DNA from 3 places in the Paramixta manurensis genome. Region 1 is predicted to be linked to each of the others. Evidence: riboswitches for the same ligand, from Rfam matches in the RefSeq annotation. Region 1 holds a riboswitch; each other region holds the start of a gene.
What was found. Region 1 has a riboswitch for thiamine pyrophosphate ahead of thiM (hydroxyethylthiazole kinase). Riboswitches for the same ligand answer to the same signal wherever they lie in the genome.

Region 1 (4,473 bases):
AGAGGTACTGGGCGAGGCGTTAAAAGGGCGCCGTGACAAGGTCTTGATCTCGTCAAAAGCGACGTTTCCCACCGGCGACGGGCCGAATGAAAAAGGGTCGTCGCGTTATCATTTGATTCGCGCCTGCGAAGCCAGCCTGCGCCGTTTGAAAACCGACCATATTGATGTTTACTTTATGCATGGTTTTGATGCGTTGACGCCGGTTGAAGAGACGTTGCGTGCGCTGGATGATCTGACCAGCAGCGGTAAGATTGGTTATATCGGCGCCTCCAATTTTTCCGGTTGGCAGGTGATGAAATCGCTGGCGGCTTCTGAGAAATATGGGCTGGGCCGTTACGTGGCCTATCAGGGATACTATTCGCTGGTGGGGCGCGAGTACGAATGGGAGCTGATGCCGCTGACGCTCGACCAGGGGCTGGGTACCATGGTGTGGAGCCCGCTGGGATGGGGGCGTTTAACCGGTAAAATTCGTCGTGGCGCGCCGGTACAGGACGGGCGTATCGCTGCTGGCGGCGCCGAGGGCGGGCCGCCGGTTGCGGAAGAGAAACTGTTTGATATTGTTGATGTGTTACATGATATTGGCGAGCAGCACGGGAAATCCATTCCGCAGGTGGCATTAAACTGGCTGCTGAGTCGCCCTGGCATCGCCAATGTGGTGATTGGCGCCCGTAACCGCAACCAGCTTGAGCAAAACCTTGAGGCGTTGGGTTGGTCGTTGAGCGCGGAAGAGATCGCCCGGTTGGATGAAGTGAGTTATACCACTCCGACCTATCCGTATTGGCATCAAACCGGCTTTGATGAGCGTAATCCGAAACCAACCGGCTGGTAAGGCTATCGACGCTGGTTTTTGATGCGCGTATCTTCTCACAAGGCCCCATTATTGGGGCTTTTAAATGCAGAGTAACCTGGCGTAATGTATTATTTTAGTTTTGAAGTACTTTTATCTTCACCACGTAACCTACCCAAGCCATAACCTGCAACTAATGCGATCACAAAAAAACCGACGAAACCCACCAACTTCATCAGGGTAGTTTCAGCAATGAACAACGACGCGAGGGATGCAAAAGCACATATACAGGTTATTGTGCCCTCAACTGCATGTGCTAAGAGCCAACCGAAAGATTTACTGACCGATTTTAAAAAGCTCATCGTTTACCCTTTTGCAGATCATTGCGTGGCTATTAATGAAGTCAAGGTACGGTTTCAGCGGGGTTTCAACAAGAAAGTAGATCATATCAAGACCGTAGGGAGAAACTTTATCATAGGTCTGTGGATAATGGTTTTGCATTCTACGAGAAGCTAAGGCTGCTTCTTCTATTACTCCCTGGAACAATGCGATGTTGATAGTAAAACTCGATGCTATGCGGAAGAAGTTCTTATAGGCATATGCCATCTTTGCTCTATGTATTAATAGAGCGGCGATAGTTTGAGCGACTGCAATCTGTCCTCCCATACGACCAGATAACCTGCCAATGCCATAACCAATTTTGTTATGTATCGTCTCTCGTCCTCTACCATCCAGTTTATTATAGAAGTCAGTAATAACTATAGTTACAAGGCGGCGTAAAGGTTCTTCATTTCGAGCCAGGGACTTTATCATTCGAAAAAAGCGCTCATTCTCATAGTCGTTTCTTGTTTTTCTGTCAGAACCCAATAGGCCAGTACTGATATAGGTACGTTTCACCCCATAGTACAAACTCGTTGGGATTGATGAGAGACTATCCCATATCCCTTCTGCAATGACCTTCGCATCCATAATTATTCATCCATTTCCATATAGAACACAATCGAAGCATAACATGCGTTCAAATATTGGTCTAGATTGTATGGCACTCAAAAGTGGGAGCTACAGTAGTTCACGCCAGTGGTAGAGGAAATTGATAATCTTTATATTGTAAACATAAAAGCAATCTGACAAGGTATTCCTGATGTAAGAGATATACTTGAGATAATTAAACGCCGCTGTTTGTAAGCACACCCGTTTTAGTTTCGAATATAACGGGGTTTCGGCTCTGGAACATGAGTGTGCTAAGTGCTATTTTCTCAACCCCCCCATTATTGGGGCTTTTAAAAGCAGAGTAACCAAGCGTAATGTATTATTTTAGTTTTGAAGAACCCAAGACTAAACAGGGCGAGTCAAAATCGATTAAGCAATAAACATGATAAAATAAAAACCCATACTCATTGAAGAGTGGATAGGTTTTTTTATTAGTAGATAATGTAATTAGAATTGATATTTAACGCTACCATCGCGTGTGCGCCAAATCATCATTAGGATGTTTTTATCAATGCAGTTTTTAGGCGGCTTTATATCTGTGAAACAACGTCGATCCTCTTTACCTTCCTCTTTATAGCCATCACCAAAAGCATAGACTGTAATAAGGAATGGTCTTTTATTGCCAGACGGGATGTTGTATTTTTCCAAGATTTTTTGTTGGTGATCTCTCCACCAATCGATCTTTCCTGACTCAGTTATAGGTAATCTGTTAACAATAATCTGTGCTGTGCTACCATCATAATGCGCATCAATAACAGAAACAGTCTGCTTACCTATAAATAGATAGCTAAGGATACATAACAGTAAAACCAGTGCAGAAATTATGAAATTACGCATTACCGTTTCCCCTCTATGTCAATCACAGCTTCCATATTGGTCAGGAATGGTCGAAAACCACATCGTTTCTGGAAATACAGCATTGCTCATAGAAAGTGCTCCCTCACTTATGTTCATTCCAATTGATATGTTATAACGCTGAGTAGCAGTAGCAAAGTATATCGTAAAACCTTTGGCCTGGCTGCTGAGTAATCTCCGGAAGATTCCGCGTCTTTCAATATTAGTAAGTTGGGGTCTGCTATTCCTTCGAATCAGAGCTCCTATCTTAATCCAGCGTATAGACTCGGGTTTTGACCTTCGAAAGATATTATCACCGATAAGATAGTGCCAGTTTTCAGGATAAAACGGCTGGAAGTTACCAGAATGCTGTTGATTTCCCTAGCTTAAAAAAGAGCCATACGGGCGCCGATGAAAATTTTCCACTATGCCGAAGAGTATTTATTGCTTGTTATCTTGGTGAGTGCGCCGTACCCGGTTTACTTCTCGCAGGCTGGCGCTTATTCTGCATAGCTAAGCGTTATCGCTCAGCTAAAATTTAGCGTGAAAAATGACTCGGGGTGCCTTTTACCATAAGAGGCTGAGATAGACCCGTATTACCTGAACTGGATAATGCCAGCGGAGGGAAGTCAGATGCCTGACCGCATCAGATTTCTGAACGCCGGTTGGGAGCCATATGCAACAACCTACCGTTATCTCTGGCGACCTTGTCGCCGAATCCCTCGACCTTTTCCGCCAGCGCGCGCCGCTGGTTCACTGCATGACCAATGATGTGGTACAGACCTTTACCGCCAACGTTTTGTTGGCGCTCAATGCTTCCCCGGCGATGGTGATTGACAGCGAAGAAGCCGCGCAATTCAGCGCGCTGGCCGACGCGTTATTAATTAATGTTGGTACCCTGACCGGTGAGCGCGCATTAGCGATGCGCGCGGCGGTTGATGCGGCAAATCAGGCCGCAAAGCCATGGACACTCGACCCGGTAGCGGTTGGCGGTTTAAAACTACGCAGTGAATTTTGCCAACAATTACTGACGCTGCATCCCGCCGCCATTCGTGGTAACGCATCGGAAATTATCGCCCTCGCACAGCAGGCCGGCAGCGGGCGCGGCGTGGACAGTTTGCATGAGTCCGGCGCGGCGCTACAGGCGGCGCAACAGTTGGCGCAGCGTAGCGGTGCTATTGTCGCGGTAACCGGCGAAACTGACTATGTGACAGACGGCGATCGGCTACTGGCGGTAAATGGCGGCGCAAAATTAATGACGCGCGTAGTGGGGACCGGTTGTGCGCTTTCGGCGGTGGTGGCCGGGTTTGCCGCGTTGCCGGGCGACCGGTTGTTACATGTCGCCAGTGCGTGCCGCGTAATGGCCTGCGCCGGTGAACGCGCCACTCGCCAGGCCAGCGGGCCGGGCAGTTTTGTCGCCGGGTTTCTGGATGAGTTGTGGATGCTGAATGCGGAGGCGCTGATATGAAACGCATTAATGCATTAACCATTGCCGGTACCGATCCTAGCGGCGGCGCCGGTATCCAGGCTGATCTAAAAGCGTTCTCGGCGCTTGGCGCCTACGGTACCAGCGTGATTACCGCCTTGGTGGCGCAAAACACGCAGGGCGTGCAGTCGGTCTACCAGATTGATGCCGATTTTGTCGGCGCGCAGCTTGATTCAGTGTTAGATGATGTGCGCATCGATAGCGCCAAAATCGGTATGTTGGCAAACAGTGAGATTGTTGAAGTGGTGGCCGAACGGCTGGCAAAAGCGGCGCTACCGTGGGTGGTGCTGGATACGGTGATGCTGGCAAAAAGCGGCGATCCGTTACTTTCGCCACAGGCGGTATCTACCCTACGTCAACGCCTGTTGCCGCAGGT
Region 2 (4,473 bases), 1.3 Mb from region 1:
GCATCCAGCGGATAACGCCGTAACGGCTGTAGGGTTACCTCACAGGCCAATTCAGCGTTTTTACACAACGACATAAAATCACCCGCCTGCGCGCGCGTGGCTTTATATTCCGGCAAATAGCGCCCGGCTTGTCGCATCATCCACACTGGCGTAACGTCAACCGGCTGGCGTAGCAGGGCACGGAGGTAACGATCGTTCTTCAATTCGTTCATTATAATCAGGCTCTCACAAACACAGGCGGCTAGTGTATCACTCATTCCGTTTCGGCGCGGCATAGCGCGACAGTGTCTTCAATTAACCGCCGCGCGACCGTGCCCGGCGGCGGCAGATGCGGTAATTGGTCATAGCGAAACCAACCGGCGTCGATCAGTTCATGGTTATCAATTTGCAATTCGCCCTCATCGTACTCAGCCATGAACGCCATCATCAACGAATGGGGGAATGGCCAGGGTTGAGAGGTAACGTAACGAACATTTTTAACCGTGACGCTACTCTCCTCCATTACTTCGCGCGCCACCGCTTGTTCAAGGGTTTCTCCCACTTCGACGAACCCGGCTAATACCGTATAAATGCTATTACGGTGACGCGCGTGTTGTGCCAGCAGGATCTGGTCGCCGCGCCGAATGGCGACGATGATACAAGGCGCGATCTGCGGATAGTAACGTTGACGGCAATGCGCGCACAAACAGGCATTTTCGGTTTTGCTCAAGTGCATTTCGTGACCGCAATAGCCGCAAAAACGGTGCGAGCGGATAAACTCCGCCAATTGGACACCGCGCCCCGCCAGTTGGAACAGCCCGGCCTCTTTATCCATGATTTGCCGTACCGAGCCCATATTCTCCGCGCGATCCTCGCGCACCAGCCACACGGTTTCACCCTGCCATTCGCCGATCGGCGACGCTTTCGAACCGGTTAGGTCAAATGTCTCCGCTGTGCCGTACGGTAAATCGCCATTTGGTAACCAAAGTTTCTGCTCATGGCTGACAATCCACCATCCAGCGTCTACGCTTCTAATTTCATGTTCCATAAAAAAGTATCCTGAAGACAAGATATTTGTAGTTTGTAGAGTACCGCTACATATTTAAACATTGCGCTAAAACTATACCCTAAATAATTCAGGTTGCATGAAAGCGGTAACGCACATGCAACCTAAAATATGTCGGGCTATTACTCACATGGAGTCGATCATGCTTAACCATTTAGACGTTCTGACCCAACGCGTAGGTGGCAGTAATGCACTGGTAGATCTTTGGCTAAGTGCCCGTCGGCAACTGCTAGTTGCCTATTATCAGACCGTTGGCATTAAGCCTAACAAGGAATCGCTCACCGCGCTGGATGAAAAGGCATTGGATAATTTTTGCCAAAAACTGGTCGATTATCTCTCTACCGGACATTTCAGTATCTATGAACGCATTATCGAAGAATTGGAAGGCGATAGCCCTCTGACGGCAGCGGCCCAGATTTATCCGGCGCTGGAAGGGAATACCGAGTTGTTGATGAGTTTGTATGATACCCATCTGGAAACGGCCATCGATCATGATAACTATGTCGAGTTTCAGCAGGCATTGTCAGAAGTGGGTGAAACGCTGGAGGCGCGGTTTACGCTGGAAGATAAGCTGATTCAGCTCGCCTGGGAGAACCAGCTTCAGTTACCCGGCGTGGTGGCGAATGAAACTGAACTGGTTAGGCCGGCATAAACATCACGCCATTGCTACCCCCTTGTAGTTTCTACCTCGCCCCTTTATGCTGGAGGGGCTATTTGGGTTGAAGCTGTGACGTAAGTCGCTCTGCATCACCCCACATCTTGTCGGAGTGCCCTACCGGGCTGAGACCGTTAATTCGGGATCCGCGGAACCTGATCAGGTTAGAACCTGCGAAGGGAACAAGAGTAAAGTTGGCTTACGGCGACATTATCCCTTTCTTGACCCGCCGTTTCATTACTCCCTCCGAACTCCAGACAAGCAACTTTCCCTTACTCACAGGAAATGGCTATGTCCGGCAGCGAACCAAAATTTTCCTCTCCACTGGAGAGAGAGACCGCCGCACACGAGAATATTCGCCGCACGGCGGTAAGGTATCAACCTGACTTTCCCACCGTTCCCCTTCGTTTAGGGCTCTATCCGGTGGTAGATAGCGTGGCATGGATTGAACGCCTACTGGAGGCAGGTGTACGTACTCTGCAGTTACGTATCAAAGACCAACACGATCATCACGTGGAAGAGGATGTTCGCGCCGCCATTGCGCTGGGGCAACGTTACCGGGCGCGTCTATTTATTAATGATTATTGGCGGCTGGCGATTAAACATCGGGCATACGGCGTACATCTCGGTCAGGAAGATCTTGCCGAAACCGATCTTAACGCCATACGAGAAGCCGGTTTACGCCTTGGCGTGTCTACTCATGACGATATGGAGATTGACCGCGCGCTGTCCGTGCGCCCTTCCTATATTGCGTTGGGGCACGTGTTTCCTACGCAAACGAAACAGATGCCCTCTGCGCCACAAGGATTAAAGCAATTAGCCGCGCATATGCAGCGCCTGCAAGGCTACCCGACCGTGGCAATTGGCGGCATCAGCATCGCACGGGTACCGGCGGTGCTGGAAACCGGTGTCGGTAGCGTGGCGGTCGTCAGCGCCATTACCCACGCCGCAGACTGGCGCAGCGCCACGCAACAGTTACTGGCGCTTGCGGGAGTCGGGGATGAATGACAGCGATTTTATGCGCTATAGCCGCCAACTCCTGCTGGAGGAGTTCGGTATTGAAGGGCAGGAAAAACTGCAGCGTGGTCGCGTCTTAATCATCGGCTTAGGTGGATTGGGTTCGCCTGCCGCGCTATATCTCGCGGCGGCTGGCGTCGGCAAACTGCTCCTGGCGGATGATGACACTCTGCATATCAGCAACTTACAACGCCAAATTCTGTTCCACCAGCCAGATACCGGCCAGAGTAAAGCGCACCTGGCGCAACGGCGGCTGCGCGCGCTCAATCCACAGGTCGACAGCATCGCGCTGGCGCAACGTGTGGATGAGAAAACCCTGCCATCACTTGTTGATCAGGTCGATCTGGTACTGGATTGCAGTGACAACATGGCTACCCGCCACGCGATCAACCATGCCTGTGTTACCGCCGGAAAACCGCTGATTAGCGGCAGTGCCGTGGGATGGAGCGGCCAGTTAATGGTGATCGCGCCACCCTGGACACAGGGCTGTTACCGCTGCTTGTGGCCTGACGAGAGTGAACCACAGCGCAATTGTCGTACCGCAGGCGTACTTGGGCCCGTGGTGGGCGTTATCGGTACGCTACAGGCGTTAGAAGCACTGAAACTATTGGCAGGCATTCCCTCGCCCTTAAACGGCAAACTACGTCTATTCGATGGCCGACAACAGGTTTGGCGCACGCTGAACCTTGAACGTACGCCACACTGCCCGGTATGCGGAGAAACGCCATGAATATCATCGTTAATGATCGGCAAATGGCCTGTTCCGCGCCATTGACGCTGACCGCCTTACTGAAACAGTTGTCACTGCACCAGCCAAGCACCGCGCTGGCGGTGAATCAAACTATCGTTCCCCATCATCGTTGGGATACCCAACTTCTACAGGAGGGCGATGAGCTGGTGATTTTCCAGGCCATTGCCGGAGGCTGACATGTTACAGATTGCTGATAAAACTTTTTCATCGCGCCTGCTGACCGGTACCGGCAAATTCGCCACGCCGCAATTGATGCTGGCCGCTTTACAAGAATCCGCTTCGCAACTGGTGACCATGGCGATGAAACGCGTTGATTTACGCGGCGGCGATGATGGGATCTTGCTGCCCCTACGACAGCTTGGCGTCCAGTTGCTACCCAACACCTCCGGCGCGAAAACCGCGGAAGAGGCGCTTTTCGCCGCTCGTCTCGCGCGTGAGGCGCTGGGTACACAGTGGCTTAAATTAGAAATTCACCCTGACGTACGCTATTTGCTGCCAGACCCAATAGAAACGCTAAAGGCGGCGGAGCAGTTGGTGAAAGAAGGGTTTGTGGTGCTGCCCTACTGTGGTGCCGATCCGGTGTTATGTAAGCGGCTTGAAGAGGTGGGATGCGCCGCTGTCATGCCGCTTGGCGCGCCAATTGGTAGCAATCAGGGGCTTAAAACACGTGACTTACTGGCGATTATCATCGAGCAGGCCAATGTACCGGTAATCATTGATGCCGGTATTGGCGCGCCAAGTCATGCCAGCGAAGCGCTGGAGATGGGGGCCGATGCGGTGCTGGTTAACACCGCAATTGCCGTCGCGCGCGACCCGGTACAAATGGCCCGTGCCTTTCGTCTGGCGGTCGAAGCCGGTGCGCTGGCGCAGCGCAGCGGATTAGGCACGGTACAACAGCAAGCAGCAGCATCCAGCCCGCTGACTGCCTTCCTCGGACAAGGTGAGGCCTTATCATGAAAGATTTTCTTTCGCGTTGGGAAACATTGAACTGGGATGACATTACAC
Region 3 (4,473 bases), 110 kb from region 1:
GGGATCGCCGGATCGGAGGGCGGAACGATCTTCACGTCAAGCCCTTCGGCCTTAAAAGCGCCGATCTGTTCAGCCACCATAATCGGCGCATGGTCGGGATTGATATACCAGTCAAGCACCAGCGTCAGTTTTTCAGCGGCGCTGGCGTGGGCGACAAGCAACGTGCTTATCATTAAAGCGGCGGCTTTTTTAATCATCGGAAATGTCCTTGAAAAGTGATCATTATTCGTCATGCTCCGGCGTCCAGATGATCAGACGCCGCATCAGAGCCTCTACTGCGGCTCGCAGCAAAACGGTCATCAGTACCAAAATAAACAGTGCGGCAAAGCAAATATCGGTCTGCATACGCGCATTCGCATTCAGCATCACGTAGCCGAGCCCCTCCGCCGAGCCAACCCATTCGCCGATAATGGCGCCGATAGGCGCGACGGTGGCGGCCATGCGTAGCCCGGAACCGAAGGCCGGCAGCGCGGCCATTAAGCGGACGTGGCGCAATTGCGCCCACGGAGACGCGCGCAGGGTACGCGCCAGATCGAGGTAATCGGTATTGACGCGTCGCAGCCCGTCGAAGAAGGCCGAGGTGACCGGGAAGAAGATCACCAATACCGCCATAAACACTTTGGCGCTGATGCCAAAACCGAACCACAGCACCAGTAGCGGGGCGAGGGCAAACACCGGAATCGCCTGGCTGGTGAGCACCAGCGGCATTAGCCAGCGCTGGAGGCGCGGTGAAAACATCATACTTAACGCCAGGACGACGCCGAGCAGCACGCCGATCGCCAGCCCGCTGGCAATTTCCAGCGCGGTGACGGCCGTCTGTCCGGCGAGGTAAGCGCGGTTATCCCATAAGGCCTCGGCAACCGCCGTGGGTGAGGGGAGTAAGAAGGCCGGAATCGAACTTTGCGTGACCAGCCACCACAGCAGCAGCAACCCGACAAACACCGTCAACGCGCGGCGCAGGCTGGCGATGCCGCCTTTTGCTAGCCTCTTCATCCGGCTGCCCTCATTAGTTGCTGTAAAAGCTCGCCCTGGCTTTTCAGTAAATGGAGATCGTCCGGCGCGCGTGGCGGTAGCCCGGCCACGATATGGGTATCGTCAATGCGGGCGGGGTGGCCGGAGAGAACCAACAGGCGGTGGCTAAGGCGGCAAGCCTCCAGCGGATCATGCGTTATTAGCAGCACCGTGTGCTGTGCCAGGAGTTCTGCTGCCAGCGTCTGAATAGTGGCGCGGGTAATGGCATCCAACGCTGAAAAAGGCTCATCCATCAGCACGATTGGCTGGCGCTCATACAGGGTGCGAGCGATAGCCGCGCGCTGGCGCATGCCACCGGAAAGCGTCGCGGGGAGCGCCTGCCCATATCCGCTAAGGCCAACGCGTTCAATCAGATGCGTGGCCCACGCACGGTCGGGCTTCTCACCACGCAGGCGTGGGCCGAGCATGACGTTTTCTTCAATGGTCAGCCACGGATATAACAGATCCTTTTGCCCCATCCAGGCAATACGCGAGGCGACCGGTAAGCCGTCACTGGCGGTGACCTGACCGGCGGAGGCGGGCGCTAGTCCGGCAATAATCTTTAACAGACTACTTTTCCCCACGCCGCTGGCGCCTAGCAAAGCAACGATTTGGCCGCCGGGAATGTCGAAGTTGAGCCGCTCGAAAACCACCTTTTGACCAAAGCGCAGGGTTAACTCCCGCACCTGGATAGTCGGCATTATTTGCTGGTGGCCTAACGGGTCAGAATTCACTGCGCACCTGCCGTTACCGCATTTAGCCCCATTTGCCAAAAGGCGCTTTCCAGCCGCGTGGCGGTGGTGAAAATTGTACTTAAACGCGTCAAACGACTTTCCGCCCCGCTTTGTTGTCCAACCGTTTCCAGTAAATTGAGCGCGGCCTGAACGCTGGCTAAATAGTCGCGATCGCCATAATTACGTATCCATGAGGCGTAGGGATTATTCTCCAGTACCGTGGCGGCGTCGTGCAGCAAATGTAGACCGATTTCGGCATACCCGGCGACGCAGGGCATAAGCGCAACCAGCAGTTCGAGGGCATCGCCGGTGTGACCAATATCCAGCACGTAGCGGGTATAGTTCATGGTTTCTGCCGCCTCAGGCTGGTGTGCGATTTCAGACTCGCTTAATCCCCAGCTCGCGCAATAACCCACATGGAGCGGCAGTTCATTGACGATTGCGTTAAGGGCGGCGGTGGCGGTGCGCATTTCCGGTAGCGTCTGTAATTTGCTGACCAGCAGCGCCCAGGCGCGAGCGAAGTGAATTAAAAACAGGTAATCCTGGGTTAGATAGCGATGAAACGCCGGAGCCGGCAGGGTTCCGGCGCCTAACTGGCGGACGAAAGGATGCGCAACGTAGTCTTGCCAGGCGCTGCCCGCCTGTTGGCGTAGCTGCCCATAAAGGCCAGAATCAAAACGTGGGGTAGACATGGGACCTCCTTCAGTTCATGGAGATCCGGGCGTGCTGAGGTATGAACAGGCAATGGCTGAAAGCAAAATTGCCGACCCGTCCCTTCGCTGGCATGACCCAGATCAGGTTCAAAGGGTTCGGCTTACGCCATCTCAGCCCATGACAGGACACCCCTCGGAGGAGCTTGTTATACGATATTTATTTTTTGATTACAATGCCCGCGCCACGGTCTGGCGAGGCGTTTATGTGCGGTCGCAAAAGATTCTGCTGGCCTGAGGCAAGGCTTTTTTGTCACTGTTAGCCTAACTATTTCGAACCGGAGATTGTTTGCGATGAAAAAGATCGGTTTTCTCTCTTTTGGCCACTGGACACCTTCATCACAATCGAATGCCCGTTCCGCCGCGGATGTGTTGCTGCAATCCATCGAGCTGGCGGAAGCGGTGGAGGCGTTGGGAGCGGATGGCGCTTATTTTCGCGTACACCATTTTGCGCGGCAGCTAAGTTCTCCGTTTCCGCTACTGTCTGCCGTTGCCGCACGAACCAAGCGGATCGAGATCGGCACTGGCGTGATTGATATGCGTTATGAGAACCCACTGTATATGGCGGAAGAAGCCGGGGCCGCCGATCTGATTTCCGGCGGGCGACTACAGCTTGGCATTAGCCGGGGATCGCCTGAGCAGGTAATTGAGGGGTGGCGGTATTTTGGCTATACCCCGGCGGAGGGGGAGACGGATACCGAAATGGCACGGCGCCATACTGAGGTTTTCCTTGAGGCGTTACGTGGTGAAGGGTTCGCTGAACCTAACCCACAACCGATGTTTCCTAATCCGCCGGGATTACTGCGTCTGGAGCCTTTTTCCGCTGGCTTGCGTGAGCGGATCTGGTGGGGCGCCAGCACCAATGCCACCGCGATTTGGGCGGCGCAACAAGGGATGCACCTGCAAAGTTCAACGCTGAAAGTGGATGAGACCGGCGAGCCGTTCCACGTTCAGCAGGCCGCACAGATTCGCGCTTACCGAGCCGCGTGGAAAACCGCGGGGCACCGCTTTGAGCCGCGAGTCTCGGTAAGCCGCAGTATTTTCCCGTTAATCGATCGGCGCGACCATATGTGGTTTGGCAATAGCGCGCAGGACAGCGACAGCGTTGGCTATCTTGATGCACAAACCCGGGCGATATTTGGCCGTAGTTATGCCGCCGAGCCGGAGACATTGATCAAACAACTGGCGCAGGATGAGGCCATTGCACAAGCGGATACCTTGCTGTTAACGGTGCCGAACCAACTGGGCGTTGAATATAATGCGCATGTCGTTGAGGCGATTCTGACCCATATCGCCCCCGCCCTCGGATGGCGCTAACAGAAGCCTGACCGTTGCGTGTGTTATGGCGTGGTGTGCCACGCCGTTAAACGCTCTTATTGCTGTATTGCGATTTCACCTTTCGGGTGTTTCTCACGCCTTCTTTCTGTCACTTCTCACCTTACGGCGCCTCTCTCTCACTTAATCCTTGTTACAGTTATTTACACGTAAATGAGAATGAGTATAATCACCATTTTCATTTCTCGTAAATGCATTCCTCCTGAAATCATGCGCAAAAATTTTCTAATTCAATGAGTCAGGAGTGTTTATTTTTTAACACCTCAAGGAATAACTATGTCTCTCGCGACACTATCGCGTGGCGCTGCTCAAAAAACGGCGCCAGTGCCCTCGCTATTGGCTGCTTGCATCGCCTTGGCTTTACTCCCTGTGACGGCTTTTGCCGCCGCGCCTCAACCCAATGAAACCATGGTGGTGGAAGCGGCAGATAACGATGCGCCGCCACCAGGCGCTGACTACAGCGTACCCGCCACGACGGTTGGCACCAAAATGCCGATGATCCAACGCGATATTCCCCAATCAGTGAGTGTGATCGGCAAACAGCGTATGGAGGATCAAAATCTTCAGTCGTTGGGAGAGGTGATGGACAATACCACCGGCATCAGTTCTTCCAGTTCCGGTTCCAGCCGGGTTCTCTACTATTCCCGCGGTTTCCAGATCGATAATTACATGGTCGATGGAAT

Region 2: another riboswitch for thiamine pyrophosphate. It lies ahead of thiE (thiamine phosphate synthase); the one in region 1 lies ahead of thiM (hydroxyethylthiazole kinase).
Region 3: another riboswitch for thiamine pyrophosphate. It lies ahead of tenA (thiaminase II); the one in region 1 lies ahead of thiM (hydroxyethylthiazole kinase).

The regions. Positions count from the first base shown of each region.
Region 1 is NZ_CP054212.1:3,016,229-3,020,701, reverse strand. Features, by position in the region: gene PMPD1_RS14590 (aldo/keto reductase) at 1-829, shown strand, start outside; gene PMPD1_RS14585 (hypothetical protein) at 1,124-1,756, opposite strand; gene PMPD1_RS14580 (DUF943 family protein) at 2,225-2,614, opposite strand; TPP riboswitch at 3,158-3,255, shown strand; gene thiM (hydroxyethylthiazole kinase) at 3,288-4,079, shown strand; gene thiD (bifunctional hydroxymethylpyrimidine kinase/phosphomethylpyrimidine kinase) at 4,076-4,473, shown strand, end outside.
Region 2 is NZ_CP054212.1:4,277,995-4,282,467, forward strand. Features, by position in the region: gene hemE (uroporphyrinogen decarboxylase) at 1-212, opposite strand, end outside; gene nudC (NAD(+) diphosphatase) at 254-1,027, opposite strand; gene rsd (sigma D regulator) at 1,188-1,697, shown strand; TPP riboswitch at 1,799-1,899, shown strand; gene thiE (thiamine phosphate synthase) at 1,992-2,708, shown strand; gene PMPD1_RS20585 (HesA/MoeB/ThiF family protein) at 2,701-3,447, shown strand; gene thiS (sulfur carrier protein ThiS) at 3,444-3,644, shown strand; gene PMPD1_RS20595 (thiazole synthase) at 3,646-4,425, shown strand; gene thiH (2-iminoacetate synthase ThiH) at 4,422-4,473, shown strand, end outside.
Region 3 is NZ_CP054212.1:2,909,116-2,913,588, reverse strand. Features, by position in the region: gene PMPD1_RS14150 (ABC transporter substrate-binding protein) at 1-197, opposite strand, end outside; gene PMPD1_RS14145 (ABC transporter permease) at 223-993, opposite strand; gene PMPD1_RS14140 (ABC transporter ATP-binding protein) at 990-1,712, opposite strand; gene tenA (thiaminase II) at 1,742-2,437, opposite strand; TPP riboswitch at 2,500-2,602, opposite strand; gene PMPD1_RS14130 (LLM class flavin-dependent oxidoreductase) at 2,750-3,772, shown strand; gene fhuE (ferric-rhodotorulic acid/ferric-coprogen receptor FhuE) at 4,067-4,473, shown strand, end outside.